Regions from separate parts of the Streptomyces sp. VTCC 41912 genome, predicted to be linked through region 2. Evidence: riboswitches for the same ligand, from Rfam matches in the RefSeq annotation. Region 2 holds a riboswitch; each other region holds the start of a gene.

Region 1 (9,620 bases), on a different contig from region 2:
GGTGCTCGCCGCCACGGCGCGCGCACCGGCGGCGCCGAGCCCGACGGTCACCGTGCGCCGCCCTCGGCCGGCACCGCGCCGCGCGCCGCCCCGGCCACCAGCCGCCCGGCCAGCGCCGGTTCCGCCGCCCAGTGCACGTGCAGGTACGAGGCGTGCACCCCGCCCGCGACGAAGCCCTCCACCGCGCGCCGGGGATGCGTGACCCCCCACGCCGGGGACGCCCCCGCGCCCGGCTCCAGCACCGTCCGGTGGAACTCGTGACCCCGCACCCGGGTCCCGGCCGCGGCCAGCGCGTTGTCGCTCAGCGCCACCGCCTCCCGGTAGCCGAGCGTGAGCCGCTCCGTCATCCGGCCGTCGGCCGGCAACACCCCGCACATCGGCTTCCCGTCGAGCGACCGGGCGAGGTAGAGCAACCCGGCGCACTCCGCGGAGACCGGCGCCCCGGACGCGGCCAGCTCCGCCACCGCCGCCCGCAGCGGCGCGTTCGCCGACAGCTCCGGCGCGTACACCTCCGGGAAGCCGCCGCCTATGACCAGCCCCCGGGTGCCGTCCGGCAGCCGCTCGTCCCGCAGCGGATCGAACGGCACCACCTCGGCGCCGGCCGCGGTCAGCAGCTCGACGTGTTCGGCGTACGAGAAGGTGAACGCCGGCCCGCCGGCCACCGCCACCACCGGACGCCCGGCCCCCGCGGCGGGCGCCGGCACCGCCGCGCCCGGATCCCACGGCAGGTCCGGCAGCTCCGGCACGTTGCGCGCCAACGCCAGCAGCGCCTGGAGGTCGCAGCCCTCGCGCACCCGCGCGGCCAGCGCCCGCACCGACTCCAGGGCCTCCGCCCGGCGTTCGGCGACCGGCACCAGCCCCAGGTGCCGGGACGGCGTCCGGGCCTGCTCGGTCCGGTGCAGCGCCCCGAGCACCGGCACCCCCGAGGAGTCCATGGCGTCCCGCAGCAGTTCCTCGTGCCGCGGCGAACCGACCTTGTTGAGGATCACCCCGGCCAGCCGCACCTCCGGGTCCCACGACGCGAAGCCGTGCACCAGCGCCGCCACCGACCGGGACTGCGACGAGGCGTCCACCACCAGCACCACCGGCGCCCGCAGCACCTTCGCCACCTGCGCGGTCGACGCCAGTTCGCCCCTTCCGGACGCCCCGTCGAACAGCCCCATCACGCCCTCGACCACCGCCAGGTCCGCGCCCGCCGCCCCGTGCAGGAACAGCGGGGCGATCTGCTCCGGACCGCACAGGAAGGCATCCAGATTGCGACCGGGGCGGCCGGTGGCCAACGCGTGGTAGCCGGGATCGATGTAGTCGGGCCCCACCTTGTGCGGCGACACCGCGAGACCGGCCTCGGCGAAGGCCGCCATCAGACCCGTCGCCACCGTCGTCTTGCCGGCGCCCGACGACGGCGCGGCGATCACCAGCCGGGGAACGGCGCCGCCGCTCATGACCTGCTCACCATTCGATGCCCCGCTGGCCCTTCTGCCCCGCGTCCATCGGGTGCTTGACCTTCGTCATGTCCGTCACCAGGTCCGCGAAGTCCCGCAGCGCTTCCGGCGCGTCCCGCCCGGTGATGACGACGTGCTGCGTGCCGGGACGGTCCCGCAGCACCGCCACCACCTCCTCGACGTCCACCCACCCCCACTTGAGCGGGTAGGCGAACTCGTCGAGCACCAGCAGCTTGTAGGTCTCCGCGGCCAGGTCCCGCTTGACCTGCTCCCAACCCTCCCGGGCCGCCTCCTCGTTGCTGAACTGGGAGTCGCGCTGCACCCAGGACCAGCCCTCGCCCATCTTGTGCCAGGCGACGGTGCCGCCCTCCCCGGTGGCGCCCAGCACCTTCAGCGCCCGCTCCTCACCGACCTTCCACTTCGCCGACTTCACGAACTGGAACACCCCGACCGGCCAGCCCTGGTTCCAGGCGCGCAGCGCCAGTCCGAAGGCGGCGGTCGACTTGCCCTTGCCCTGGCCCGTGTGGACCAGGACCAGCGGGCGGTTGCGGCGCTGGCGGGTGGTGAGCCCGTCTTCCGGTACGACGGACGGCTGTCCCTGCGGCATTACGCGGCCTTCCTGTTGTGACGATCCCGATCCCCGCCCCGGCCGGCACCCTTGCCGGCCGCGGGCCTGCCCTGCACGGTCCTGACGAGCGCGGAGACGCGGTCCGCGCGCAGCTCGTCGAGGGTGACGGCGGGGCCGCCCAACTCCCGGGCCAGCTCCCCGGCCAGCCCCAGGCGCACCGGGCCCGCCTCGCAGTCCACCACCACCGACGCGGTGCCCCCGGCGGCCAGCAACCCCGCCGCCCGGTGCGCCCGGGCCAGCGGCTCCGGCCCGCCGGTGGCCCGGCCGTCGGTGACCACCACCACGAGCGGCCGCCGGGACGGGTCCCGCAGCCGCTCCACCCGCAGCACCTCGTGGGCCCGCAGCAGCCCCTCCGACAGCGGCGTCCGGCCGCCGGTCGGCAGCTGCGCCAGCCGCGCCGCGCCGGCCTCGACCGACGACGTCGGCGGCAGCGCCACCTCGGCGCCGGAACCCCGGAAGGTGACCATCCCGATCTTGTCCCGCCGCTGGTACGCGTCGAGCAGCAGCGACAGCACGGCCCCCTTGACGGCCCCCATCCGCTTCCGCGCCGCCATCGACCCGGACGCGTCCACCACGAACAGCACGAGGTTGCCCTCGCGCCCCTCGCGCACCGCCTCCCGCAGGTCGTCCCGGCGCACCACCAGCCCCGGGCCGCGCCGCCCGCGGGCCCACTGGTGCGGCGCCGCGGCCTGCACGGTCGCCGCCAGGTGCAGCTTGCCCAGGGCCCCTCGGGGCCGGCGCGCCCCGGTCGTCCGGCCGTGCGCGGTCCGCGCCCGGGACCGCCGGCCGTCCGCGCCCTCGCCCAGCCCCGGCACGTCCAGCCGCCGGGTCCGGAACGGCTCGGTGGCGCCCACCGCGGCCTGCTCCGGCGCCGGCCCGGACGCCGCGGGCTCGCCCGCCGGCTCCGGCCCGGACTCCTCGGACCGCGCCGGGCGCTCCGGCTCCTGCTGGCGGGGGAGCTCCGGGCCGGGCGCGTCGCCGGGCTGCTCCCGGGGCCCGCCGTCCTGCGGCGGCAACCCGCCGGGCCCGCCGCCGGGGCCACCGTCCGGTCCGTCCGGTCCGTCCGGTCCGTCGTCCGGACCCTCCGGCTCCGGATCGTCCTCGCCCTCCGGGTCCTGCCCGCCGGACTCCTCCAGCACCTGGTCGAGCTTGTCCTCGTCGAGCCCGGGCGCGTCGAACGGGGCCCGCCGGCGCCGGTGCGGCAGCGCGAGCAGCGCCGCCTGGCGGACGTCCTCCGGGAGCACCTCGGTCCGCTCGTCCCAGGCCGCCAGCGCGGTCGCCGTGCGGGCCATCACGATGTCCGCCCGCATCCCGTCCACCTCGAACGCCGCGCAGGTCGCCGCGATCTGCCGCAGCGGCCCGTCGCCGAGCCGCACCTGCGGCAGCAACTCCCGCGCCAGCGCGATCCGGTCCCGCAGCCGACGCTCCTCGTCCGCCCAGCGCGCCGCGAAGCCGGCCGGGTCGTCGTCGTAGGCCAGCCGGCGCCGCACCACCTCGACCCGCTGCTCCGGTTCCCGGGACGCCGCGACCTCCACGGTCAGCCCGAACCGGTCCAGCAACTGCGGCCGCAGCTCGCCCTCTTCGGGGTTCATCGTCCCGACGAGCAGGAACCGCGCGGCGTGCCGCACGGAGACGCCCTCCCGCTCCACGTAGGAGGCGCCCATGGCGGCGGCGTCCAGCAACAAGTCGACCAGGTGGTCGTGGAGGAGATTGACCTCGTCCACGTAGAGGACGCCCCGGTGCGCATCGGCCAGCAGGCCCGGCTCGAACGCCTTCACGCCCTCGGACAGGGCCCGTTCGATGTCCAGCGCGCCGACCAGCCGGTCCTCGGACGCGCCCACCGGCAGCTCGACCATCCGCGTCGGCCGGTGCTCGGCGTCGGCCGCGCCGTGCGGACCGTCCGGGCAGGCGGGGTCGGGCGCTGCCGGCGCGCAAGCGAACCGGCAGCCGGCGACCACGTCCACGACCGGCATCAGCTCCGCCAGTCCGCGCACCATCGTCGACTTCGCGGTGCCCTTCTCGCCCCGGACGAGCACCCCGCCGATCGCCGGCGAGATCGCGTTCAGCAGGAGTCCCAGGCGCATGTCGGCCATGCCGACGACCGCCGTGAACGGGTACTGCCGGGTCGTGTTCTCGGTCGTTGTCATGCCCTGTTGTCCTCCACGTCGCCGGCCGGCTCCTGTCGTGTCCCCTGCATCGTGCTCACGGCGCCCCCGGAGGGACGAACGGCACCCCCTCCGGCACCCCCTCCTCGATCAGCCGCAGCAGCGCCTTGGTGTCCGCGTGCTCCTCGATCAGATCGCCCAACCGGTCCAACTGCTCCTCGCGCAGCGCCCCGAAGCAGGTGTCCGGTGCGGGTACGAACCGGCGCCCGGCCGCCCGGGCCACCTCCCGCAGGAACGCCCGCCTGAAGCCGTCGCTCTCCAGGGAGCCGTGCCAGTGCGTGCCCCACACGGACCCCACCCGGCACCCGTCCAAGAACTCCTCGTCGCCCCCGGCCACTTCGGCGACCCCGTGGTGGATCTCGTACCCCTCCACCGGCTCGCCCAGCGCCCGACCGACGGGCCGGGCGAGGGTCTTCTCCACCGCGAAGCGGACCCGGACCGGCAGCAGTCCCAGCCCGTCGACCGCACCCGCGCGCGACTCGACGTCGTCCTCGATGTGCTCGCCGAGCATCTGGTAGCCGCCGCAGATGCCCAGCACCGGGCGGCCCTCGGCGGCCCTGCGGACCACCGCGTCGGCCAGTCCGCGCTCGCGCAGCCAGGCCAGCGCGCGGACCGTGCCGCGGGTCCCGGGCAGCACCACCAGGTCCGCGTCGACGAGTTCCTCCGGCCGGTCCACGAACCGCACCACCACGCCCGGTTCGGCGGCCAGCGCGTCCACGTCGGTGAAGTTGGACATCAGCGGCACCGCGCACACCGCGACCCGCAGCACGTCCTCGCCGGCCGGCGGCGCCACCACCGACTCGCGGACCGTGCCGCGCAGCGACACCCTCAGGCCGTCCTCCTCGTCGATGCCGAGCCCGTGCGCGTACGGCAGGACGCCGTAGGTCTGCCGTCCGGTGATCCGGCGCAGCATCTCAAGGCCCGGCTCCAGCAGCGTCACGTCGCCGCGGAACTTGTTGACGAGGTAGCCGGCGACCAGCGACTGGTCCTGCGCGGACAGCAGCGCGGTGGTCCCGAAGAACGAGGCGAAGACGCCGCCGCGGTCGATGTCGCCGACCACCACGACGGGGATCCGTGCCGCCCGGGCGAGGCCCATGTTGACGATGTCGGTCCGCCGCAGGTTGATCTCGGCCGGGCTGCCGGCGCCCTCGCAGACGACCGCGTCGTGGGTGCGTCGCAGCTCCGCCAGGCAGTCGGTCACGGTGCCGAGCAACTGCTCCTGCCGGCCTGCGTGGTAGCCACGGGCACTCAGCTCGCCCACCGGCTTCCCCAGCAGCACCACCTGGCTGCTGCGGTCGCTGCCCGGCTTGAGCAGCACCGGGTTCATCAGCGCGGTCGGCTCGACCCGGGCCGCGGCCGCCTGCATCGCCTGGGCCCGGCCGATCTCCGCGCCCTCGCGGGTCACGAACGAGTTCAGCGACATGTTCTGCGCCTTGAACGGCGCCACCGAGACACCCTGTCGCGCCAACCAGCGGCAGATGCCGGCGGTCACCACGCTCTTGCCGGCGTCGGACGTCGTCCCGGCCACCAACAGTCCGCCGCCCACGGCCCCGTCGGCCGTCTTCCTCCGCCCGTTCACCGGGTCACCCTCCCGCTCACGTCCGCCGCCACGCCCTTCCTCCCGCGTCGTACCGCGCCGACCGCCAGCCGGCCCGCCACCGTGACGCCCAGCGCCAACAGGCCGACCCGCCGGGACAGTCGGGCCGCTCGCTCGATGTCGGGCACCGCGGGGGGCCGTCCACCACCGTTGAGCACCGGCCGGTGCTCCACCCGCCCGCCGTACGCGAGGGTGCCGCCCAGCCGGACGCCCAACGCGCCGGCGAACGACGCCTCCACGGGGCCGGCGTTGGGGCTCGGGTGCGCGCCGCCGTCGGCCCGCCAGGCCCGCAGCGCACCGCGCCGGTCGGGGCCCGCCAGCACGGTCAGCGCGGCGGTCAGTCGGGAGCCGGGCCAGCCGGCGACGTCGTCGAGGCGGGCCGCCGCCCAGCCGAACCGCCGGTAGCGCGGCGACTTGTGCCCCACCATCGCGTCCAGGGTGTTCACCGCCCGGAACGCCACCAGGCCGGGCACGCCCGCGACCGCACCCCACACCAGGGCGCCGACCACCGCGTCGGAGGTGTTCTCGGCGACCGACTCCACCACCGCGCGGGCCATCTGCGGCCCGTCCAGCGCCTGCGGATCGCGCCCGCACAGGTGCGGCAACCGCTCCCGTGCCACGTCGAGGTCCCCGACGGCCAGCGCGCCGCCCACGGCCCGCGCCTCCCGGCCGAGCGAGGTACCGCCCAGCACCGCCCACGCGGCCGCCGCGGTCAGCGCGGTCCGGGCGCCGGGACGCTCCCGCAGGGCGCGCTGGAGCAGCGCGGCGCCGGCGGCCGCGCCGCCCGCGCACAACAGGGTGTGGGCCGTTCCGTGGCCGCGGTGGTCGCGCCACAGCCGGCGTTCGAGGGCGCCGGCGGCCCGGCCGAAGGCGGCCACCGGATGACCGCGCCGCGGGTCCGCGAGGATCAGGTCACCGAGGAAGCCGAGGGCCGCGCCGCACGCGTACCCCGCGTGTTCGCCGCGCATCGGATCAGGCCGCCGTCCGGCCTCGAAGGGGCCCTGGGACAGCGGGCAGTGGAGCTCTCGACGGGCAGCCGGGCATGGCGGTATGTCCTCACTCAGGGTCCGCGCCCTGGCTCGACGTGACGGCGACCAGAGTCTCCTGGCTCCCGGATCGGCGCCGCCCCCGGCCTTCCCGCCCGTACGGCGTGCGTACGGGCCGTGGCCCTCGTCGGAGGAGCGCTCCCCGGTGACAGTGGCGGGACCGCGCCGGATTCGCACCGGACTTCCTCTGCTGTCGCCGATTGGCCCCGGAAGTCCACCACGCCCGCCCAGGTCCGTCAACTCACCCTTGACCTGCGACGCAGCGCCGACGGCCGCCCTGTGGCGAAGGCCACGCGCGGGCCCGGCGGGGTGCCGCACGCGGACGGGGCGCCCGGGGCCGCGGCTGCTGCCGCGTCCACCGGACGCCCCGTCCGTTGCCGGCCGTGCCGGCGCCGCCGTCAGGCGGCGACGATCAGGTAGATCCCGTAGGCCACCGCGGCCGCGCAGAGCCCGTAGGCGGCCAGTGCCCCGGCGCGCGCCCCCGTGCCGGGGGCGGTCGTGGCCGCCGCGTCGCCGTCCGCGGCGGGCTTGCGGGAGGTGCCCACGATCCCGACGGTGAACAGGCCCACGAGCCCCACCGTCACCACGAGGCTGACGCCGAAGACCTGGCCGAGAGCTGCCCAGTCGATGTGCATTGCGTAGTCCTTAGGTCGGGGTGAGCGGCGTCAGGACGAGGCCGTCGCCGGCTGGGCGGGGGCCTTCGCCGACTGGTGGGCAGGGGCGGGGTGGGGAGCGGCGTCCGTTGCGGCGTGCGCTTCCGCGGGTGCTTCGGCGTGCGCCGGGACGGGCCCGGCCGGCGGCGGCGCGACCGTCTGCAGCGCCGCGGTGACGACGCCCGCCGGCTCCACCGCCGGTCCCTCGTTGACGTTGGTGTGGTCCACCGGCTTGCGCCGGGAGGCCGCCCAGATGCCGCCGCAGATCGCCAGGGCCAGGACGGCGACCGTGGCCACGCCCCAGGAGCCCTGGTCGGCGAGGTAGGCGGCGCCGGCGGAGACCAGTCCGGCGGCCGGCAGGGTCAGGCCCCAGGCCAGGACCATCCGCCCGGCCGTGGACCAGCGCACCACGCCGCCCTTGCGGCCCAGCCCGGAGCCCATCACGGACCCGGAGCAGACCTGGGTGGTGGAGAGCGCGAAGCCGAGGTGGGAGGAGGCCAGGATGGTGGCCGCGGCGCCGGTCTGGGCGGCGAAGCCCTGCGGCGGCTGGATGTCGGTGATGCCCTTGCCCATGGTGCGGATGATCCGCCAGCCGCCCAGGTAGGTGCCGAGCGCGATGGCCAGGCCGGCGGAGGCGATCACCCACATCGGCGGGTCGGCGTGCGGGGCGACGACCCCGCCGGTGATCAGCGCGAGGGTGATCACGCCCATCGTCTTCTGCGCGTCGTTGGTGCCGTGGGCCAGCGAGACCAGGGCGGCCGAGGCGATCTGCCCGGCGCGGTAGCCCTTGGCGGTGTCGGCCTCGTTGCGGCCGCGGGCCAGTCGGTAGGTGAGCCGGGTCGCGGCCATCGCGGCGAGCCCCGCCACGAACGGCGCGGCGACCGCGGGGATCAGGACCTTCATGACGACGGCCTCGCCGTGCACGCCGCCGGTGCCCACGGACACCAGCGTCGCGCCGATCAGTCCGCCGAAGAGGGCGTGGGACGAACTGGACGGCAGGCCCGCCAGCCACGTGAGGAGGTTCCAGACGATGGCGCCCACCAGACCCGCGAAGATCACTTCAGGTCTGATGCCGGCGCTCTCGTCGATGATGCCGCCGGAGATGGTCTTCGCCACCTCCACGGAGAGGAAAGCCCCGACGAGGTTGAGCCCCGCCGACATCGCCACCGCGGTCTTGGGTCGCAAGGCCCCGGTGGAGATGGTGGTGGCCATTGCGTTGGCCGTGTCGTGGAAGCCGTTCGTAAAGTCGAACACCAAGGCCGTGACGATCACGATCCCGATGAGAAGCGTGATGTGTTCCATTCACCCAGGCAATCCGTGTCGAAGGTCAGTGTCCTCGGGACCGTACGGACGACGGGTGAACGGAAAGTGAACTCGGCCGGGCGCCGCGGTGACACCCCCGCAGTGTTCACGCGGAGGCGCCCCTGCCGTCACTTCCGTCTCATCCGTCGGCAAATCTCCTGAGCTGGGCCAGGGTCCCGTTCCAGCGGTCCTGATCGCCCGGCAGCGGCCCCCGCGAGGCGTACTGCCGGATGGTCAGGTACGACCAGCCGGCGGGCAACTGGGCCGCGCCCGAGTAGTCCGCCAGCCACAGCGGGTGGGTCGCGCCGAAGGCCCGGCTGCCGCCCGTGCAGCGGTCCCACCAGCGGGCGGTGGTGTAGATCACGGGCCGCCGGCCGGTGCTGCGCCGCACCTCGTCGCTGAACGCCCGTATCCAGTGGACCATCGCCGTCCGCCCCAGCCCGAAACAGGACTGCCGGGCGTCGTACGGGTTGTGCTCGATGTCGAGGGCGGGTGGCAGCGTCCAGCCGTCCGCCTTCCAGTGGCCGCCGTGCTGGAGGAAGTACTTCGCCTGCCGGGCGCCGGAGGAGGCGCTGGGCACGGCGAAGTGGTAGGCGCCGTGCAGCAGCCCGGCCGCCCGGGAGCCGCTGTACTGCGACGAGAAGCGCGGATTGCGGTAGCGGTCCGACTCGGTGGCCTTGACGTAGACGAACCGCGCGCCCTTCGCGCGGGCCGCCCGCCAGTCGATCTGCTTCTGGTACGAGGAGACGTCGTGTCCGAGCGGGCGGCTGTCCGCTGCGGCCTGCGA
Region 2 (9,620 bases):
GGGCGACCGTCTCCGCCCCCTGCGCTCCTTTCCCCCAGGAGATCCCGATGTCCATCACCGCACTCACCCAGCAGGTTCGTGTCCTCGCTGCACTCGGCGAGCGGCACGACGAGATCCTCACCCCCGCCGCCCTGGCCTTCGTCGGCCGGCTGGCCGAGGTGTTCGAGCCGCGTCGGCGGGATCTGATGAAGGAACGCCGTCGGCAGGCGCTGCGGCTGGCATCGGGCTCTCCGCTCGACTTCCCCCTGGTCACCGCCGCCGTCCGCAACGATCCCTCCTGGCGGGTCGCGCCGCCCGCGCCCGGCCTGACCGACCGCCGTGTGGAGATCACCGGCCCACCGGACCTCCGGATGACCGTCAACGCCCTCAACTCCGGCGCGAAGGTGTGGATGGCGGACTTCGAGGACGCGACCGCACCCTCGTGGGACAACGTCATCGGCGGGCAGCTCAACCTGCTCGATGCCATCGAGCGCCGGATCGACTTCACCACCCCCGAGGGCAAGGAGTACCGGCTCGGCGAACGGCTCGCCACCCTCATGGTGCGCCCACGCGGCTGGCACCTGGACGAGGAGCACCTGGAATGCGCGGGCCGCCCGGTTCCCGCCGCGCTCGTCGACTTCGGCCTGTACTTCTTCCACTGCGCCCAGCGACAGCTCGACGCCGGTCACGGCCCGTACTTCTACCTTCCGAAACTGGAGAACCGCTACGAGGCCCGCCTCTGGAACGACGTCTTCGTCCTCGCCCAGGAGCTGCTCGGCATTCCCCGCGGCACCATCCGCGCCACCGTCCTCATCGAGACGATCACCGCCGCGTTCGAGATGGAGGAGATCCTCTACGAGCTGCGCGAGCACAGCGCCGGACTCAACGCCGGCCGCTGGGACTACCTTTTCAGCATGATCAAGACGTTCGGGCACCGCACGGACTTCCTCCTGCCCGACCGCGCCAAGGTCACGATGACCGCCCCGTTCCTGCGGGCCTACACCGAACTGCTCGTGCGCACCTGCCACCGGCGCGGGGCGCACGCCATCGGCGGCATGGCCGCGCAGGTGCCGAGCAAGGACCCGGCCGTGAACGAGGCCGCGCTCGCCAAGGTCCGCCTGGACAAGGAGCGGGAGACCGAGGACGGCTTCGACGGGTCCTGGGTGGCCCATCCCGCCCTCGTCCCCGTGTGCCGCGCGGTCTTCGACGGCGTCCTGGGCGACCGCCCCCACCAACTCGACCGCACCCGCGACGACGTCGACGTGACCTCGGCCGACCTGCTGTCGGTGCGGCGGATCAGCGGACCGCCGACCGCGGACGGGGTGCGCACCAACATCTCCGTCTCCTTGCGGTACTACGCGGCCTGGCTGCGCGGGCAGGGCGCGGTCGCGCTCGACGGGCTGATGGAGGACGCGGCCACCGCGGAGATCGCCCGCGTGCAGATCTGGCAGTGGCTCCGACACCGGGTCATCGACCGTCGGACCGTGGAAAGGGTCCTCGACGAGGAGACCGCCGCGCTCGGGGCCGAGTACCCGTGGGCGCCCGTCGACGACATTCGCGCGCTCTTCGAGCGGAACACGCTGACCGGCGAGCTACCGATGTTCTTCACCCCGGATGCCTACACCCGCCACCTCGTGCGGCGGACGGAGGTCCGGGCGTGAGCGCGGCCGTCGAACGCGTCGGCGTCGTCGGCGGCGGGCAGATGGGTGCCGGGATCGCCGAGGTGTGTGCGCGCGCCGGGCTGGACACCGTGGTCTGCGAGGCGAACGCGACCGCTGCGCGCACCGCCCGGGACCGGATCAGTGCCTCACTCGACCGGGCAGTGCGGCGCGGAAAGCTGCAACAGGCGGCGGCACGGGACGCGCTCGCCCGGATGGTGTTCACCAGCAGTCTGGACGATCTGGCCGACCGGCAGCTCGTCATCGAGGCGGTGGTCGAGAACCCGGACGCCAAAACCGAGGTGTTCGCCGCCCTCGACAAGATCGTCGAGGATCCGGCAGCCGTCCTGGCCACCAACACCTCCTCCCTCCCGATCATGCGGCTCGGCATGTCGACCCTCCGCGCGGACCGGGTTGTCGGCCTGCACTTCTTCAATCCGGTCCCCGTGATGCCGCTGGTCGAGGTGGTGTCCTCGCTGCACACCTCGGCCGAGACCACCGCCGCGGTCGAGGACTTCGCCACCCGCACGCTCGGCAGGACGGTCATCCGTTCCCAGGACCGCGCCGGCTTCGTCGTCAACGCCCTGCTGATCCCCTACCTCCTCTCCGCCATCCGCATGGCGGAATCCGGCTTCGCCACCGCCGCCGACATCGACACCGGCATGGAACTGGGCTGCGCCCACCCGATGGGACCGCTCGAACTCGCCGACCTGATCGGCCTGGACACCGTCGCCTCGATCGCGGAGTCCCTGTACGCCGAGTTCCGCGAACCCCTCTACGCCCCGCCGCCGCTGCTCCGGCGCATGGTGGAGGCAGGGCTTCTCGGCCGTAAGACAGGCCGGGGGTTCCACCCTTACGAGCAGGACTGATGACCTGATGGGACACGGGCTGAGGGGCCCGCACCGCCACCGGGGATGAGGGTCTTCGGTGAGCGGATCAGGGGAGGGGCGGGAAGCGCGCGTACCGGCGCTTCCCGCCCCTTCGGTGTTCCGCCCCCAGGTGTCCTGATTCACTTTGCGATTCCTGGACGGCCCTCGTCACGGCGTGGCGACAGCCCGTAGGGTGGCGGGAGCAGCTGGTTCACCCCGTCCGCCAGGCGGGGTGTCGCAAGAGGGAACCCGGTGGGAATCCGGGACTGCCCCGCAGCGGTGAGTGGGAACGACCGCCGTCATACGCACTGGGTCCGAGGTACCGGACCCGGGAAGCGACGGCCAGTAGGTGTCCTCCGAGAAGGAGGGCGTGCCCACGAGTCCGAAGACCTGCCAACTGCCCGCGCGCGGACCACTCCGTGCGCGGACACCCCGGTGACCTCGAGGGCGGGTCGGCGTACACACCAGACGGAACGACCGTGCCTTCGCCGCGCGGGGTCGCTGCCGTCCGGTTCGTCATTCCCTTCGCGCTCTCGTCCCGTCACCGGGACCCCAGGGATTCATCTCGCGAAGGAGATCTCCGTGACCAGCAAGTCCGCAGCCGCGGCAGCACGGGCCACCGTGTACGGCTACCCCCGCCAGGGTCAGCACCGGGAACTCAAGAAGGCCATCGAGGGCTACTGGAAGGGCCGCGTCACCGCCGACGCCCTCCGAGGCACCGCCGCCGAACTCCGCCGGAGCAACTGGCAGCAGCTCGCCGACGCCGGCATCCACGAGGTGCCGACCGGCGACTTCTCGTACTACGACCACGTCCTGGACACCACCGTCATGGTCGGCGCGATCCCCGAGCGGCACCGCGACGCCGTTGCGGCACACGCCCTGAACGGCTACTTCGCCATGGCCCGCGGCACCCAGGAGGTCGCGCCGCTGGAGATGACCAAGTGGTTCGACACGAACTACCACTACCTGGTCCCCGAACTGGGTCCCGACACCCACTTCACCGCGAACTCCGCGAAGCAGGTTGCCGAGCTCAAGGAAGCCCTCGCCCTCGGCCTGGCCGCCCGCCCGGTCCTGGTCGGCCCGGTCACCTACCTCCTGCTCGCCAAGCCCGCCCCGGGCGTAGCGGCGGACTTCGAGCCGCTGACCCTGCTGGACCGGCTCCTGCCCGTGTACGCCGAGGTCCTGGCCGACCTGCGCGCGGCCGGCGCCGAGTGGGTGCAGCTCGACGAGCCCGCACTGGTCCAGGACCGCACCCCGGCCGAGCTCGACGCCGCCGAGCGTGCCTATCGTGACCTCGGTGCCCTCACCGACCGGCCCAAGCTGCTCGTCGCCTCCTACTTCGACCGCCTCGGCGACGCCCTTCCGGTGCTCGCCAAGGCACCGGTCGAGGGGCTCGCCCTCGACTTCACCGAGGCGGCGGCCGCCAACCTGGAGGCCCTGGCCGCCGTTGGCGGGCTGCCCGGCAAGCGCCTGGTCGCCGGGGTCGTCAACGGCCGCAACATCTGGATCAACGACCTGCCCCAGTCCCTGTCCACCCTGGGCACCCTCCTCGGGCTCGCCGACCGGGTCGACGTGGCCGCCTCGTGCTCCCTGCTCCACGTCCCCCTCGACGCGTCCGTCGAGCGGGACATCGAGCCGCAGATCCTGCGCTGGCTGGCCTTCGCCAAGCAGAAGTCCGCCGAGATCGTCGCCCTCGCCAAGGGCCTCGCCCAGGGCACCGACGCCATCACCGGCGAACTCGCGGCCAACCGCGCCGCCCTCGCCTCCCGCGCGGGCTCGCCGATCACCCACGACCCGGCCGTACGGGCCCGGATCGCCGCCGTCACCGACGCCGACGCCCGCCGCTCCCAGCCGTACACCGAACGGGCCGCCGCCCAACGCGCCCACCTCGGGCTGCCGCTGCTGCCCACGACGACCATCGGTTCCTTCCCGCAGACCGACGAACTGCGCGCCGCCCGCGCCGACCTGCGTGCCGGCCGCATCGACACCGCCGGCTACGAGGAGCGCATCAAGGCCGAGATCCAGGAGGTCATCTCCTTCCAGGAGACGACCGGGATCGACGTGCTGGTGCACGGCGAGCCCGAACGCAACGACATGGTCCAGTACTTCGCCGAGCAGCTCACCGGCTACCTCGCCACCCAGCGCGGCTGGGTCCAGTCCTACGGCACCCGCTACGTCCGCCCGCCGATCCTGGCCGGCGACATCTCCCGCCCCGAGCCGATGACCGTCCGCTGGACCACGTACGCCCAGTCGCTGACCCGACGTCCCGTCAAGGGCATGCTCACCGGGCCCGTCACCATGCTCGCCTGGTCCTTCGTCCGCGACGACCAACCCCTCGGCGACACCGCCCGGCAGGTCGCACTCGCCCTGCGCGACGAGGTCGACGATCTCGAAGCGGCCGGGAGCTCGGTCATCCAGGTCGACGAGCCCGCGCTGCGCGAGACCCTGCCGCTGCGGGCCACCGACCGGGAGGCGTACCTCGCCTGGGCCACCGAGGCGTTCCGCCTGTCGACGGCGGGCGTGCGGCCGGACACCCAGATCCACACCCACATGTGCTACGCCGAGTTCGGCGACATCGTCCAGGCCATCGACGACCTCGACGCCGACGTCATCAGCCTGGAAGCCGCCCGCTCGCACATGCAGGTGGCCCGCGAACTCGCCGCCCACGGCTATCCGCGCGAGGCGGGGCCGGGGGTCTACGACATCCACTCCCCGCGCGTGCCGAGCGCCGAGGAGGCCGCCGAACTGCTGCGCACCGGACTGAAGGCGATCCCCGCCGAGCGACTGTGGGTCAACCCCGACTGCGGCCTGAAGACCCGCGGCTGGGCCGAGACCCGCGCCTCGCTGGAGAACCTGGTCGCCGCGGCGCGCACCGTGCGGGGTGAGCTGCCCGCCTCCTGATCCCGACCCCGGTGGGCCGGGACGCTGGTGGCGTCCCGGCCCACCGAACAGCACCGCCATGACCGAGGCACACGAGGGGGTCCCATCCTGCTTCCACCGGCATGCGCCGCCACCACGTGGGCCCGATGCCGTGACGATCAGTCCCGCCGGTCCCGTCAGTCCAGCTCGAAGTGACTGGGACGGCCGTCGCACTCGATCAGGCGGCCCAACTCGGCGGCCTTCGCCCGGGTCATGAGGGTCCAGGTGCCGTCGGTGCGGCGAAGGGCTGTCGAGTGCCAGGGGGTGGTCCAGGCATCGGGCGCGTCCAGCAGGCGGATGCCGAACTTGCGGGCGCCGACGGGCTGGGGGTGGATGGACAGGCGTACGGAGCGGGGGTGGTGGTCGGCGATCAGGTCGCCCCAGGCGCGGCTGCGCTGGATGACGCCGTACGCGCGCTGCCGGCACTCGCGCTGGAGGGCGGAGCGGGTGCCCGCGTGGTCGGCGGTGTCCTCGACGAGGAAGCGGGTGATGCCACGGTAGAGGGCGAGGGTGTTGTCGTCGGTGCGGACCTCGGCGCGCAGGGCGTCCAGTGTGGGGGCGTAGCTCTTGTGGAGGTGGGCGCGCTTGGTGTCGTGCGGGAGGTCGCCGAACACGTCGCGCAGGTCGAACACGGAGAGTCCGGTCAGGCCCGCGTGGCCTATGAGGGCGCGGAGTTCGTCGGCGTAGGCGTCGATGTGCTCGTCGGGGACGCGGACGAGGTCGCCGAAGGCGTGTCCGTCGGAGCAGACGACCATGCGGGCGCCGGGCGGGTGGATCCGCTCGATCTCGGTGCAGAGGGTGTTGAGGAAGCCGAGGGAGAGTCGTTCTCCCTGGTCGGGGAGGTGGCCGAGGACTTTGGCGGGGTTGGGGGACTTGCAGGGGAAGCCGGGCAGGGTGAACGTGACGGGGGCGTCGTCGCGTACGAAGTCGGCGATCTGGCGCAGTTGGTGCGGAAACCTCTCGGCGGGGGCGGGGCCCTGGTCGGTTGTCCGGTGGTGCGGTAGGAGCAGGTTCAGGATCGCGATGCTGCGTCTCGTGGAATGGGCGTCCGGCGCGGTTGTCGGCGGCATGTCGTTCCTCCGTGAGGCGTGCGGGCATGACGGCATGGCGCCGTGGCGAGGGGCGGCCAGGCGCGGTCAGGCGGATGGGGTGGCGGATCAGCCGGGTCCGGGGCGAGCGGTGTGGCCGGCCCCGGTCAGCCGAAAGCCGGCGTCACCGGCGTGTCGGAGGCGGTTCAACGGCGTCGGTCGTAGCCCACGGGCAGGTGGTTGGTGCCACGGCCGAGGACGGCGGGGATCCACTCGATGTCCTCGTCCCTGATGGCGAGGTGGAGGCCGGGGAGTCGGGTGAGCAGGGCGTCCAGGGCGACCTGGAGTTCGGTGCGGGCGAGGGCGGCGCCGGGACAGAAGTGGATGCCGTGGCCGAAGGCGAGGTGCGGGTTGGGGGTGCGGTCGAGGTCGAGGGTGTCGGGGTCGGGGAAGCGGCGCGGGTCGCGGTTGGCGGCGCACAGCGAGACGATCACGGAGTCGCCGGCCGGGATGTCGGTGCCGTGCAGGTTGTCGTCCTGGTCGAGGAAGCGCCAGGTGGTCAGTTCGAAGGCGCTGTCGTAGCGGAGGAGTTCCTCGACGGCGCGGGGCAGCAGGTCGGGTTCGTCGCGCAGGCGGGCGAGTTGGTCGGGGTGGCGGAAGAGGGCGATCAGTGCGGTGGTGATCTGGTTGGTGACCGGTTCCTGCCCGGCGACGAGGAGCTGGAAGATCATGGAGTCCAGTTCCTCCTGCGACAGTTCGCGACGGTCCCGGGCGACGACGAGGCGGCTGAGGAGGTCGTCGTCCCAGTGTTCGCGCTTGTGGGCGACGACCTCGGCGATGTAGTTCTGCAGGCCGTGCAGCCGGGCCTCGTAGAGCGGCCGTCCGGGGTCGGTGGGGCCGACGGGCTGGACGACCTTGCCCCAGTCGCGGTCGAAGCGGGCGGCCAGATGGTGCGGGAGGCCGATGACTTCGGCGAGGACCTGGAACGGGAAGTGTGCGGCGAAGCCTGCGACGAGGTCGGCGGGGCCGGATTCGGGGAGTGCGTCGACGAGGGCGTCGGCCAGTTCCTGGAAGCGGGGGCGCAGGCTCTCGATGCGGCGGGGTGTGAAGGCGTCGGTGACGAAGCGCCGCATGCGGGTGTGCCGGGGCGGGTCCTGGTGGAGGAGGTGGACCTGGAGCTGGGAGTGCTGGGGTTCGGGCATGATCGAGGCGCGGGCGCGCCAGCGGTCGTTGCCGCGGTCGTGGTTCTTGCCGAGGCGGTCGTCGTTGAGGGCGGCGTGGGCCGCGTCGTAGCCGGTGACGAGCCAGGCTTGTACACCGCTGGGGAAGAGCACGCGGTGGACGGGGCCGGCCTCGCGCATCCGCTCGTAGAGCGGGTAGGGGTTGCTCTTGTAGGGGCAGCCCGTCAGCGGGACCGGGTCGGGCAGCGGTTCGGGTCGGGGCTTCGGCTCAGCGGCCGGCAGGGGTGGCTCTTGGATGGTCATACGGGGGCTCCTCAGAGGGCGAGTTCGGGTCGGTGGTGGTCCAGCCACAGGGCCAGGTCGACGACCCGTTCGAGGCGGAGGCGGTGGCCCCACACCAGTTGGTCGGGCGGGGTGTCGAGGGCGGGCTTGAGGCGGGACTGGTCGGCCAGGGCACGGACCTGCTCGCTGGACAGGGCGTCGCGGGCCAGCTCCTGGAGGCCGCGGTTGTAGTCGGGGTGGTGGGTGGCCGGGTAGTGGTTCTTGGGCCGGTGCAGTACGGAGTCGGGCGCGAGTCCGGTGCCGGCGGCGCGCAGCAGGCTCTTCTCCCGGCCGTCGAAGCTCTGGTGCGCCCAGGGCGTGGCGAAGGCGTACTCGACGAGGCGGTGGTCGCAGTAGGGGACGCGGACCTCCAGGCCCTGGGCCATGCTCAACCGGTCCTTGCGGTGCAGGAGTTGGCGCAGCCAGCGGGTCAGGGACAGGTGCTGCATCTGGCGTTGGCGGTGCTCGACGGGGGTTTCGCCGTCCCGATGCGGTACGGCGGCCAGCGCGCTGCGATACGTGTCCTTGCGGAACTCCCCTATTCGCAGGTCGAGTTCGGCGTTGAGCGGCATCGCGGCGTCGTCGCCGTTGACGAGCAGCCACGGGAAGGTGTCCGCGGCCAGCGCCTTCGGATGGTGGAACCAGGGATAGCCGCCGAACACCTCGTCCGCCGCCTCACCGGAGAGGGCCACGGTGGAGTGCTTGCGGATCTCGCCGAACAGCAGGTACAGCGAGGTGTCCATGTCGCCCACGCCGATCGGCGAGTCCCTGGCCACCACGACCGCCTTCCGGTGCTCGGGGTCGAGCAGGGCGTGCGGGTCGAGGACGACGGTGCTGTGGTCGGTGCCGATGAACGCCCCGGCCTCGGTGGCGTACGGGGTGTCGTGGCCGGTGCGCAGCACGTCGCCGGTGAACTGCTCGGCCTGGTCGCTGTAGTCGACGGCGTGGGAGCGGATGCGGGCTTCCGGACCTTCCCGCAGCCGGAGTTCGTCGGCGAGCAGCGCGGTCAGGACGGTGGAGTCGATCCCGCCGGACAGCAGGCTGCACACCGGGACGTCGGCCTCCAGCTGGCTGCGGGCGGCCGAGCCGAGCAGTTCACGGACCCGCTCGACGGTGGTGTCCCGGTCGTCGTCGTGGACGTCGGCCTCCAGCTGCCAGTAGCGGCGTTCGCGGATGCCGTCCCGGTCCAGGACGAGCAGACCGCCGGGCTCCACCTCCCGTACGCCCGACCACACCGTGGGCCCGGTGTTGAACAGCAGGCTGTACGCCTCCCGCAACCCGTCGGCGTCCACCCGGGGCCGGATCTCCGGATGGGCGAACAGTGCCTTGGGCTCCGAGGCGAAGGCCAGGCCGCCGTCGACGGCCGCCCAGAACAGGGGTTTGACGCCGAGGCGGTCGCGTACCAGCAGCAGCCGCTGCGCCCGCTCGTCCCACACGGCGAAGGCGAACATGCCGTCCAGGTGGTCGGCGGTGGCCTCGCCCCACTCGGCGTAGGCGCGCAGTACCACCTCGGTGTCGCTGCGGGTGCGGAAGTGGTGGCCCCGGCGCCGGAGTTCGGCCCGCAGTGCGTGGTGGTTGTAGACCTCGCCGCTGTAGCTGAGGACGAGGGCCGGCCGCTCGGGACGGTCGGTCATCGGCTGTACGCCGCCGGCCAGGTCGATGACG
Region 3 (9,620 bases), on a different contig from region 2:
GCGGGGTCCGGACCGGGAGCAAGACGTTGGTGGAGAGCCTGGGGTCGCTGAGCGGCACCCCCTGGGTGTACGTGATCGTCGGCCTCTCGGTCGTCCTCGACGTCTTCGTCCCGATCCTGCCGAGCGGGGTCCTGGTGGTCACCGCGGCCACCACGGCCGCCGGCTACGGCCCCGCCGCCGATGTCGCCGCCTCCGTCCCGCACGGCAACCACCTGGCCGAAATGGCCTCCCTGGTGCTCTGCGCGGCGTCCGCCTCGGTCCTCGGCGACCTGGTCGCCTACCGGCTGGCCTGGCGCGGCGGCGACCGCTTCGACCGCGCCATCGGGCGCTCCCGCCGCTTGGCCGCCGCCCAGCAGCGCCTGGGCACGGCGCTCACCCGGGGTGGCGGCGGCATCGTCGTACTGGCCCGCTTCGCGCCCGCCGGACGCTCCGTGGTCAGCCTGGGCGCCGGCGTGGCGCACCGGACGATCCGCGAGTTCCTCCCCTGGTCGGCACTGGCCGGCCTGGCCTGGGCCGCGTACAGCGTCAGCCTGGGCTACTTCGGCGGCCACTGGCTCGGCGCGTCCTGGATGAGCACCGCCCTCTCCGTCCTGGCGCTCTTCATAGCGGGCTCGGTCGCCGTGTACCTCATGCGGCGCCCGGAGCGCGAGACCGCCACGCACTGACCGCCGGCCGACACCCCGGGAGCGACCTACCCGCCGCCGCCCTCCGTGTCGGCGTCGTCCGCCGGGGTCTCCGGCACCACCGCGACCGGACAGACCGCGTGCAGCAGCACCGCGTGCGCCACCGACCCCAGCCGCGGGCCGACCGGCAACCGGCGCCGGTGCCGGGCCACCACCACCAGATCGCTCCGCACGGACGCGGCCACCAACTGCCCCGCGGCGTCCTCGGCCCGCAACTGCACCGCCACCTCCACCCCGGGGTGGCGCGCCCGGTGCGGGGCGAGCGCGTCCGCCAGTTGGAGGGCGAGCGCGTCCTCGTACTCCGGCTGCGTGGACTCGTAGACCGCCGCGTACTCGAAGGCGGGCGGCAGCAGCATCGGCCAGGTGTAGCCCGAGACGACCCGGAGGCGGGCGCCCCGGCGCTCGGCCTCGGCGAACGCGAAGCCGATCGCCGCGGGCTCGTCGGAGGCGGCGTCCACCCCCAGGGTCACCTGTCGGTCGGCCGGCGGCACCGCCTCGCCGTCCGGCCCCCGCTCGGTGCCGGCGCGGTCCGGGCGCGGCACCACCACGACCGGGCAGGCGGACCGGGCGGCGCAGGCCAGGCCGTTGGAGCCGAGCAGCAGGCTGGCGAACCCGCCGCGGCCGCGCGAGCCCAGCACGAGCAGCTGCCCCTCGGCGCCGAGCGCGGGCAGCAGGGTGTCGGCCAGTCCACTGAGCGCCCGGAACTCCACCTCCGGCAGCGCGGTCAGGAACGGCCGGTCCGCGAGACCGGCCAGCACCGCGTCGCCGCCCCGTTCACCGGCCGCGGCCCGCTCGGCGGTGGCGTACGGCCACACGTGGACGACGCGCAGCGGCGCCGACCGCGCCCGGGCCGCGTCCGCCGCCCAGCGCAACGCCCGCTCGCTGTCCGGGGATCCGTCCACACCGACGATGACCGGCGAGGTGCCCATACATGCCTCCACCCATGAACCGTTGAGGACCGCGTACGTCTTGTTATGCCTCGGTGCGCGGGGCTAAGCATCGGTACGTACGAGTACACCCGAGTGCGTCCGCTTACGCCGCCGTACGACCCATCCTGCCCCGGCGCCGACGGAGCGCACAGGGACGAAGGTCCCGGCGCCGGCACCGAGTAGAGTCGAACGTCCCCACCCCGCCCCTCCCCGCTCCCGGCGCGGATCCGAACCACTGACACGAGGCACTCGCGGTGAACCACCCCCCGGTCGTCGAATGGACCGAGGACGACCAGGTCCGTACCGCCCGTTGGCGTTCCGAGAACGGCGCCCGGCCACCCCGCCGGATCGTCATCGCGGACGACCGCACCCGGGCCGACGAGGCGTACCGGCTCGCCTGCGAGGGCACCGCGCTGCTGTGGCGCGGCGACTTCCACAACGCCCGCCAGCTCCTGACCGCGCTGGCCCGCCGGGTCGACCGCCGGCCGCGCAAGGCGCCGCCCGCCGACGCCACCCAGGCGTTCCACCTGCACCGCGCCGCCCAGAACCAGCGCGCCCGCGTCCTCGGCATGCTGCTGGTCCCCCTGGACGCGGAGCTGGCCGTGCCGCTGCACCGCGCCCCCGACGTCCGCGAGGCGTGCGCCCGGGCCTTCGGCCCGCCGCAGGAGGTGGCCGGGCCGCCCGCCGACGCCCCCACCGACACCGCCGGCACCGCCGGCACCGCCGTCCTGGTGTCCCTGCGGGAGCTGCTCGGCGTGATCGGCGCCAACGAATGGCGCCGCAAGGGCGTGGAGATCCCGGCCCTCGGCGGCGACCGGATCCACCCCCACTACGGCGTCTTCTCCCCGGCCCGCGGCGAGTACGTCGACCTGGTCGCCGAGGCCCCGCTGCCCGGCCGGGAGCTGGCCTTCGACATCGGCACCGGCACCGGCGTGCTGGCCTCGGTGCTGGCGCGCCGCGGCGTGCGGCGGGTGATCGCCACCGACCAGGACCCGCGCGCCCTGGCCTGCGCCCGGGAGAACACCGCCCGGTTGGGCGTCGCGGACCAGGTGGAGATCGTCGAGGCCGACCTCTTCCCGGCCGGCCGCGCCCCGCTCGTCGTGTGCAACCCCCCGTGGGTCCCCGCCAAGCCGACCTCCCCCGTGGAGCACGCGGTCTACGACCCCGGCAACCGGATGCTGCACGGCTTCCTGGGCGGGCTCGCCGACCACCTGACCCCGGGCGGCGAGGGCTGGCTGATCCTCTCCGACCTCGCCGAACACCTCGGTCTGCGGCCGCACGCCGAACTCCTCGACGCGTTCGCCGAGGGCGGCCTGACCGTCCTGGACCGGCTCGACATCGCCCCCCGCCACCCGCGCGCCCAGGACGCCGCCGACCCGCTCCACGTGGCCCGGGCCGCGGAGGTCACCTCCTTGTGGCGGCTGGGCGCGGCGGACTGACGGGGTAGCGCCCACAGGGGCGCCCACCCCGCGGAACCGGGCCCGACCGCGCCCGAACTCCGCCCCTCCCGGCCGCCGTTGTTGCCCGACGGCCAGCGGGGCCCGGACCCCGGACGGCGGCGCGGACGCGCTCGACGTCGGCCGGCGGACGCCGTCGTGGGCGGGCCGGGGAGGCGGGCAGGGGAGGCAGGCCGGGGGCGAAGAGGGGCACACCGGCGATGCCGCCGGCCGCACACCGGGCGGAATCGGACGCCGGCCGCCCGGCCTCCCCGACCACCGGGCGAGCACCCCCGCCCATCAGGCACGATGGACCCATCATGAACCTCGACGACCTCGTGGCCCGGGCCCGCCGGCTCGCCGCTTCGGCGACGCCCGGCCGGCGCCGGCTGCTCGGCATAGCCGGGCCGCCGGGCGCCGGAAAGTCCACCCTCGCCGTCCGACTCGCGGCGGAGCTGACCGGCCAGGCCGTGCTCGTGCCGATGGACGGCTTCCACCTCGCCGAGGCGGAGTTGCGCCGCCTGGACCGCACGGACCGCAAGGGCGCGCCGGACACCTTCGACCCGGCCGGCTACGCCGCCCTGCTGACCCGGCTGCGCTCCCCGGAACCCGGCACGCCCGTCTACGCGCCGGCCTTCGACCGCCGCATCGAGGAGCCGGTCGCCGGCAGCATCCCGGTCGCGCCGCACATCCCGCTCGTCATCACCGAGGGCAACTACCTCCTGCTGCACTCCGACCCCTGGGCACGGATCCGCGAACTGCTCGACGAGGCGTGGTACATCGAACTGGACGCCCAGGAGCGGGTGCACCGGCTGATCGACCGGCACGAGCGGTTCGGCCGCCTGCGGGTCGACGCCGAGGACTTCGTCCGCACCTCCGACGAGGCCAACGCCCGCCTGGTGGCGGCCACCCGCCCCCGCGCCGACCTCGTCGTCTCCTTCACCGACGACGAGGCGCCGCCCCCGCTGGACGACTGACCCCGCCCGACTCCGCCCCGCCACACGGCACTTCACCGACCGACGCCGGCGCCTCAACACCCCTTCCGAAATGACATCGCGGATGTCATCATGACAGCAAGGGTGTCATCGGGGTGAAGGGGAACGGGACATGAAGGGGGCTGAGGGGACCATGGGGCGAGACGCGAGGCGGGACACCACGGCGGCCGTAGCAGGAGCTGCTGAAGAAGCCGGAGAAGCCGGAGAGACCGAAAAGGCCGAAGCAGCCCAGGAAGTCGGAGAAGAAAGCGGGGATTCCGCAGGGGAAGCCGCACAGGGGGATGTAGGCGGGGGTGCGCACGGGGGTGCGCACGGGGCTGCGGAGACCGCCGAGGAGCTGCTGTACGACGTCATCCGGCGGCTGCGGCCGCTGCAACGGACGATCGTGCGCGCGGCGGAGCGCACGCTGGACGGCACCGGCCTGACCGCCGGCGAACGCACCCTCCTCGACGCGCTGCGCGCCCACGGGCCGCGCACCGTGCCGCAGTTGGCGCGCTCCCTCGACCTGGACCGCCAGCCGGTGCAGCGCTGGGTGAACCACGCGGCGGAGCTGGGCCTGGTCGTGACGACCGCCAACCCCGCGCACCGCCGCTCGTCGCTGATCCGGCTCACCGACGAGGGCACGGCGATGATGCGCGGGGTCCAGGAGGCCGAGGCGGGGAAACTCCGCCGCGGGCTCGCCGACCTGTCCGCCGGGGAGGTCCGCACGGCGCTGCGGGTGCTGGACCGGATCGGTGAGGAATTCCGGCACTTGGCGGACGGCTCGCGCGTTCCCCCGGAGGAAAGCGGCGATCCCGAAGAGCGGGACACCGCCGCCCCGGTCACCGCACAGGTCCCCATACCGTCTCGAACGGGTCACCGACCAGCGGTGCCCACCCGTCCGACCGACCGCCCCACGCGCACAGAACGGCCCGCAGAATGACCCACGACTTCCAGGCATGGTCCGAGATCGACAACGACACCGTGCCGGTCGACGACGGCGAGCTGTTCTACGAGTCGGCCGGCTCCGGCCCCGCGGTGGTGCTCCTGCACGACGGGATGCTCGACCAGCACATGTGGGACGAGCAGTTCGCCTGGTTGGTCAACTCCGGGCTGCGGGTGGTCCGCTACGACTTCCGCGGCCACGGCCTGTCCTCCACGGTGGCCGGCGACTGGGCCAACCACGACGACCTGGTGACCCTGCTGGACGCACTCGACATACCGAGCGCCGTCCTCGTCGGCCTCTCGCACGGCGCCCGGGTGGCACTGGACACCGCGCTCGCCCACCCCGACCGGGTCACGGCCCTCTTCCTCGCCTCCCCCGGCATCAGCGGTCGCGCCTTCACCGACCCCTTCCTGCTGGAGCACATCCGGGAGCAGGTCGCCGCGATCGACGCACCGGACGGCGTCGAGCGGTTCGTGGAGCACTTCCTGCGGATGTGGGTGGACGGGCCGCACCGCACGCCGTCCGTCGTGCACCCCGGCTTCCGGGAGCGGATGCGCGCCTCCGCGTCCGCCAATGTCGAGGTGCATGCCGACGGTGCGGGCGCCGGCATGCCCCTGGAGGTCGGCGCCTTCGACCGCCTGGGCGAGATCCGGGTGCCGACCACCGTCCTCGACGGCGACCTCGACTCCTCCGACATCTCGGCGAACGCCCACGCCATAGCGCTCGCGGTCCCCGGCGCCCGCCGGATACGCGTGCCCGCCGCAGGCCACATGGTCAACTTGGAGAACACCCCGCTCTTCGACCACGAACTGCACACGTTCCTCTCCGCCCTGGCCCTGTGATCCGAGCCGCCGGCACCCGGTGGCGGCCCGCACCGGCCACCGGGCGTGGCCGGTTCTCACCGGTGCCCGCTACAGTGACCGGGCCGTGGTGCTCGGGAAGACCGGTGCTGGACCTCGTGTCCGAAGCCGGCGCGGCCCTCGCCACTGTGATCGGGGAGTTTCCGCCCCTCTGCGTGCGCGCCCAGCGCGCGCACGGCGCCACTGACCGCAGCCTGCGGCCGGGAAGGCGGGGCGGACGCGGGCACCCGTAAGCCAGGAGACCGGCCACGGCATCTCACGAAATCATCCACGAGGTGCTGGAGCGTGATGGCCGGATGGCCCTGTCCACTGATACCCCGGACGATTCCCCTTCGTCCCGCAAGTCCCCCCTCCTCGGCATACCCGGCTCCCCCGGGTCGTTCCGCTGGCAACGTCGCGACACGGTCCGCACCGCGGGTCTGATGGCCGTGATCGCGGCACTGCACGTCGTCGCCTTCGGCGTGCTCTTCCTCCTGGTCGTGCCGGGCCACTACACCGTCGGCAGCCAGGTGTTCGGTGCCGGGCTCGGCATCACCGCCTACACCCTGGGCATGCGGCACGCCTTCGACGCCGACCACATCGCGGCGATCGACAACACCACCCGCAAGCTGATGGCCGACGGCAAGCGGCCCGTCTCGGTGGGCTTCTGGTTCGCCCTCGGCCACTCCAGCGTGGTGGTCGTGATGGCCGCGCTGGTGGCGGGCGGCGCCCAACTCGCCGGCACGCTGATGAGCGACGGCTCCCGCGCGCACCAGACGCTCGGCCTCGTCGGCACGACCGTCTCCGGCACCTTCCTGTACCTCATCGCGGCCCTCAACCTGGTCGCCCTGCTCGGCATCCTGAAGGTGTTCCGGGCGATGCGGGCCGGCACGTACGACGAGCGGGAGCTGGAAGCCCAGTTGGATTCCCGCGGCTTCATGAACCGCATCCTGGGGCGGCTCACCAAGTCCATCAGCCGCCCCGGCCAGATGTACCCGCTGGGCTTCCTCTTCGGGATCGGCTTCGACACCGCGACCGAGGTGACGCTGATGGTGATGGCGGGCAGCGGCGCCGCGGCGGGCCTGCCCTGGTACGCGATCCTCTGCCTGCCGCTGCTGTTCGCCGCCGGGATGAGCCTGTTCGACACCCTCGACGGCACGTTCATGAACTTCGCGTACCAGTGGGCGTTCGCCAACCCGGTGCGCAAGGTCTACTACAACCTCACCATCACCGGGCTGTCGATCGCGGTCGCGTTCCTCATCGGCACCATCGAGCTGGTGACCGTCCTGCACGACAAGCTCGGCCTCGACGACCCGCTGACCGGCGGGATCTCCTCGCTCGACCTGAACAACGTGGGCTTCGTCATCGTCGGCCTGTTCGTCGTGGTGTGGGCGGCGGCGCTGGCGTACTGGCGGCTGGGCGGCGTCGAGAAGCGCTGGGTCGCCCGCGCCGAGGACCCGCCGGCCACCGCGGACGCCCTCCCGGCGCCCCGCACGCAGGGGCCCGACGCCCCCTAGTCCCGGCCCCCGCACCCGCACCCGCACCCGCACCCGCGGAACGCCACGACCGCGTGGCGCGGCCGTCCCCACTGCCCGTGGGGAACGGTCGCGCCACGCGGTCGGTGCGCGTGCGGGCCGCGCCTCAGGTGGCCGAGCCGGCCGCCGCGCCGGTCAGCAGGTCCGGGCCCCAGCGCTCCAGCGCCGCCGCCAGGTCGAGCGGCCGCAGCCGGTCCGCCTCGTCCGCGCCCGGCCAGTCCGCCCGGGGCACCCGCCACATCACCTCGAACTCGTTGCCGTCCGGGTCCCGGGCGTAGAGCGACTTCGAGACCAGGTGGTCGGTGGCGCCGACCAGCGCGCCCCGCTCCCGCAGCCGCGCCGCGATCGCCGCGAGGTCACCGAGGGTCCCGACCTCCCAGGCCAGGTGGTAGAGCCCGATCCGGCCGTTTTCCGGCCCCGGGGCATCGGGGCCCACCGCGAACAGGCCCAGGTCGTGGTCGTTGTCCGAACCGGGCGCGCTCAGGAAGGCCGCCCGCCCCGGAATCTCCACGTCCACCGTGAACCCCAGCACCTCGGTGTAGAACGCCACCGACCGTGCCACCTCGCGGATGTACAACACCGCATGGTTCAGCCGCCGAACCGCCATCACGCCTCCACTCTTCCGTCACGCCGCACGTCGCTCCCCCGCCGTTCCCCCGTCGTTGCCCGCCGCCACGGCCCGGACCGCGCCCGTGCCCCGGCGGCCCCCGGCGTCACTTCCGGATCAGCAGCGTGGCCGCCGCGAGCACCACGCTCAGGACGAGCGCTCCCACCCCGTAGGCCAGCCGGTGCGCGCGCAGGCCCGGCAGGAAGCGGTCGACGGCGTAGCGGCCGGGCCCGGTCAGCGCCAGCGCGGCCGCGCCGGTGGCGAGCAGCAGTTCGTACTCCACGCCCTCGGGCGCGAAGAAGCCGCCGCCCCACTTCACCGCCAACGCGTTGATCATCGTGCCGACCACCGCCGCGCCGGCGAGCGGCGTCAGCAGGCCGAGCACCAGCCCGAGCCCGCCCAGCGTCTCGGTGAGCCCGGCGCACACGGCCATCGCCTTGCCCGCCGGGTAGCCGCTCGCCTCGAAGAACTTGCCGGTCCCGTCGAGCCCCGGACCGCCGAACCAGCCGAACAGCTTCTGGCTGCCGTGCGCCGCCATGGTCAGCCCGAGGACCAGCCGCAGCAGGAGCAGGCCGACGGCGTAGCCGTGCGGAGAGGGGGCGTTCCGCACCGCGCCGCCGAGCCGATCGAGACCGGACATGCTGTGGGGGGTTGTCATGACAAAAACTCATTCCTCTATGTCGCGTGCCGGAGCGACCGCACCGCGCGACGCATCCACTGCACCGCGCGACGGACCGGCCGATCGCATCGCCGGCCGAGCACTCCTCAACAATTTACTTGAAAGTTCAAGTCATTCCCACCCTACACATCCCCCCAGAAACACCAAAGGCCCCCGATCGGTACGGATCGGGGGCCGAGGAAAGCGGCCGCTGCCCACCACAGCGGCCCGCCGGGCTGCTCAACCGGCCAGGAGAAACCCGGCGAAACCACCGTCGGTCCGGTGGACGAGGTGCACCACGCCCTGGGCCTTCAGCGGAGCCTTGAGGTCGGGGCCGGACCGGCCACGGGAAACACCGGTACGGCCATCGGCGCCGACAAACGCTCACGGCCGGCTCCCCCTCCGCCGCACTGCGCCGCCATGTGCGCCGACATGCCCCCGGACCCGCCCAGGTCGAGCAGCATCACGTCATGGAGGTCGGCGCCCGTTCCCCACGGCCGCGCCTCGCCGGCCTTGCGGTACCCCCACGCCCGGTAGGCGGCCGTCGCCGCTTCGCTGCCCGGGTGGACGTTCAGCAGCACCCGCTCGGCCCGAATGCCGTCGAGCAGCGTGGCGTGCAGACGCCGCGCGATGCCCTGCCCGCGCCACGGTCCGCGCGCGGCGAGTTCCATCAGCCCGAAGGTGCGGCACCCGTCCTCCCGTCGCACTCCTCGGGCACCGGCTCGGTCAGCTCGTCCCACCAGCCCGTGTCGGCGGCGAGCGGGTGACCGTACGCCATGCCGACCGGCTCGCCGCCCCCGCCGCGCGCCAAGGCGGCGCGGAACGCGGGCTTGCGTACCTGGGAGGGGAAACGGCGGAAGGCGGCGGCGACGTCGTCCTCGGACTCGCCGTAGGGAGGCTCGGCGAACGCTTCGCCATAGATCACCCTGAACGCGAACTCGGCCCGCCCCGCGGCCGATCCGTCCACGCCCTCCACCACGACGGCCCCCTGCTGCGCCATGTGATGCCCCCTC

What was found. A riboswitch is a leader RNA that binds a small molecule or an ion and turns the genes downstream of it on or off. The one in region 2 is predicted to bind cobalamin.
Region 1: linked by a shared signal. The riboswitch ahead of ACJ6WD_RS35225 (cobalamin biosynthesis protein) and the one ahead of metE (5-methyltetrahydropteroyltriglutamate--homocysteine S-methyltransferase) in region 2 are both predicted to bind cobalamin.
Region 3: linked by a shared signal. The riboswitch ahead of ACJ6WD_RS25110 (HoxN/HupN/NixA family nickel/cobalt transporter) and the one ahead of metE (5-methyltetrahydropteroyltriglutamate--homocysteine S-methyltransferase) in region 2 are both predicted to bind cobalamin.

Annotation. Positions count from the first base shown of each region.
Region 1 is NZ_JBJMAB010000041.1:58,436-68,055, reverse strand. It holds gene ACJ6WD_RS35245 (cobyrinate a,c-diamide synthase) at 48-1,442, opposite strand; gene cobO (cob(I)yrinic acid a,c-diamide adenosyltransferase) at 1,450-2,049, opposite strand; gene ACJ6WD_RS35235 (putative cobaltochelatase) at 2,049-4,217, opposite strand; gene ACJ6WD_RS35230 (cobyric acid synthase) at 4,273-5,814, opposite strand; gene ACJ6WD_RS35225 (cobalamin biosynthesis protein) at 5,811-6,800, opposite strand; cobalamin riboswitch at 6,930-7,067, opposite strand; gene ACJ6WD_RS35220 (hypothetical protein) at 7,277-7,513, opposite strand; gene ACJ6WD_RS35215 (inorganic phosphate transporter) at 7,544-8,833, opposite strand; gene ACJ6WD_RS35210 (lysozyme) at 8,973-9,620, opposite strand, start outside.
Region 2 is NZ_JBJMAB010000010.1:129,093-138,712, reverse strand. It holds gene aceB (malate synthase A) at 48-1,640, shown strand; gene ACJ6WD_RS17375 (3-hydroxybutyryl-CoA dehydrogenase) at 1,637-2,506, shown strand; cobalamin riboswitch at 2,712-2,905, shown strand; gene metE (5-methyltetrahydropteroyltriglutamate--homocysteine S-methyltransferase) at 3,089-5,407, shown strand; gene ACJ6WD_RS17365 (L-tyrosine/L-tryptophan isonitrile synthase family protein) at 5,563-6,495, opposite strand; gene ACJ6WD_RS17360 (cytochrome P450) at 6,660-7,937, opposite strand; gene asnB (asparagine synthase (glutamine-hydrolyzing)) at 7,949-9,620, opposite strand, start outside.
Region 3 is NZ_JBJMAB010000020.1:19,014-28,633, forward strand. It holds gene ACJ6WD_RS25080 (DedA family protein) at 27-665, shown strand; gene ACJ6WD_RS25085 (universal stress protein) at 692-1,612, opposite strand; gene ACJ6WD_RS25090 (methyltransferase) at 1,867-3,051, shown strand; gene ACJ6WD_RS25095 (nucleoside/nucleotide kinase family protein) at 3,369-4,025, shown strand; gene ACJ6WD_RS25100 (MarR family winged helix-turn-helix transcriptional regulator) at 4,177-4,965, shown strand; gene ACJ6WD_RS25105 (alpha/beta fold hydrolase) at 4,962-5,810, shown strand; cobalamin riboswitch at 5,880-6,094, shown strand; gene ACJ6WD_RS25110 (HoxN/HupN/NixA family nickel/cobalt transporter) at 6,125-7,324, shown strand; gene ACJ6WD_RS25115 (VOC family protein) at 7,449-7,949, opposite strand; gene ACJ6WD_RS25120 (DoxX family protein) at 8,056-8,607, opposite strand; partial or broken gene ACJ6WD_RS25125 (GNAT family N-acetyltransferase) at 9,057-9,607, opposite strand.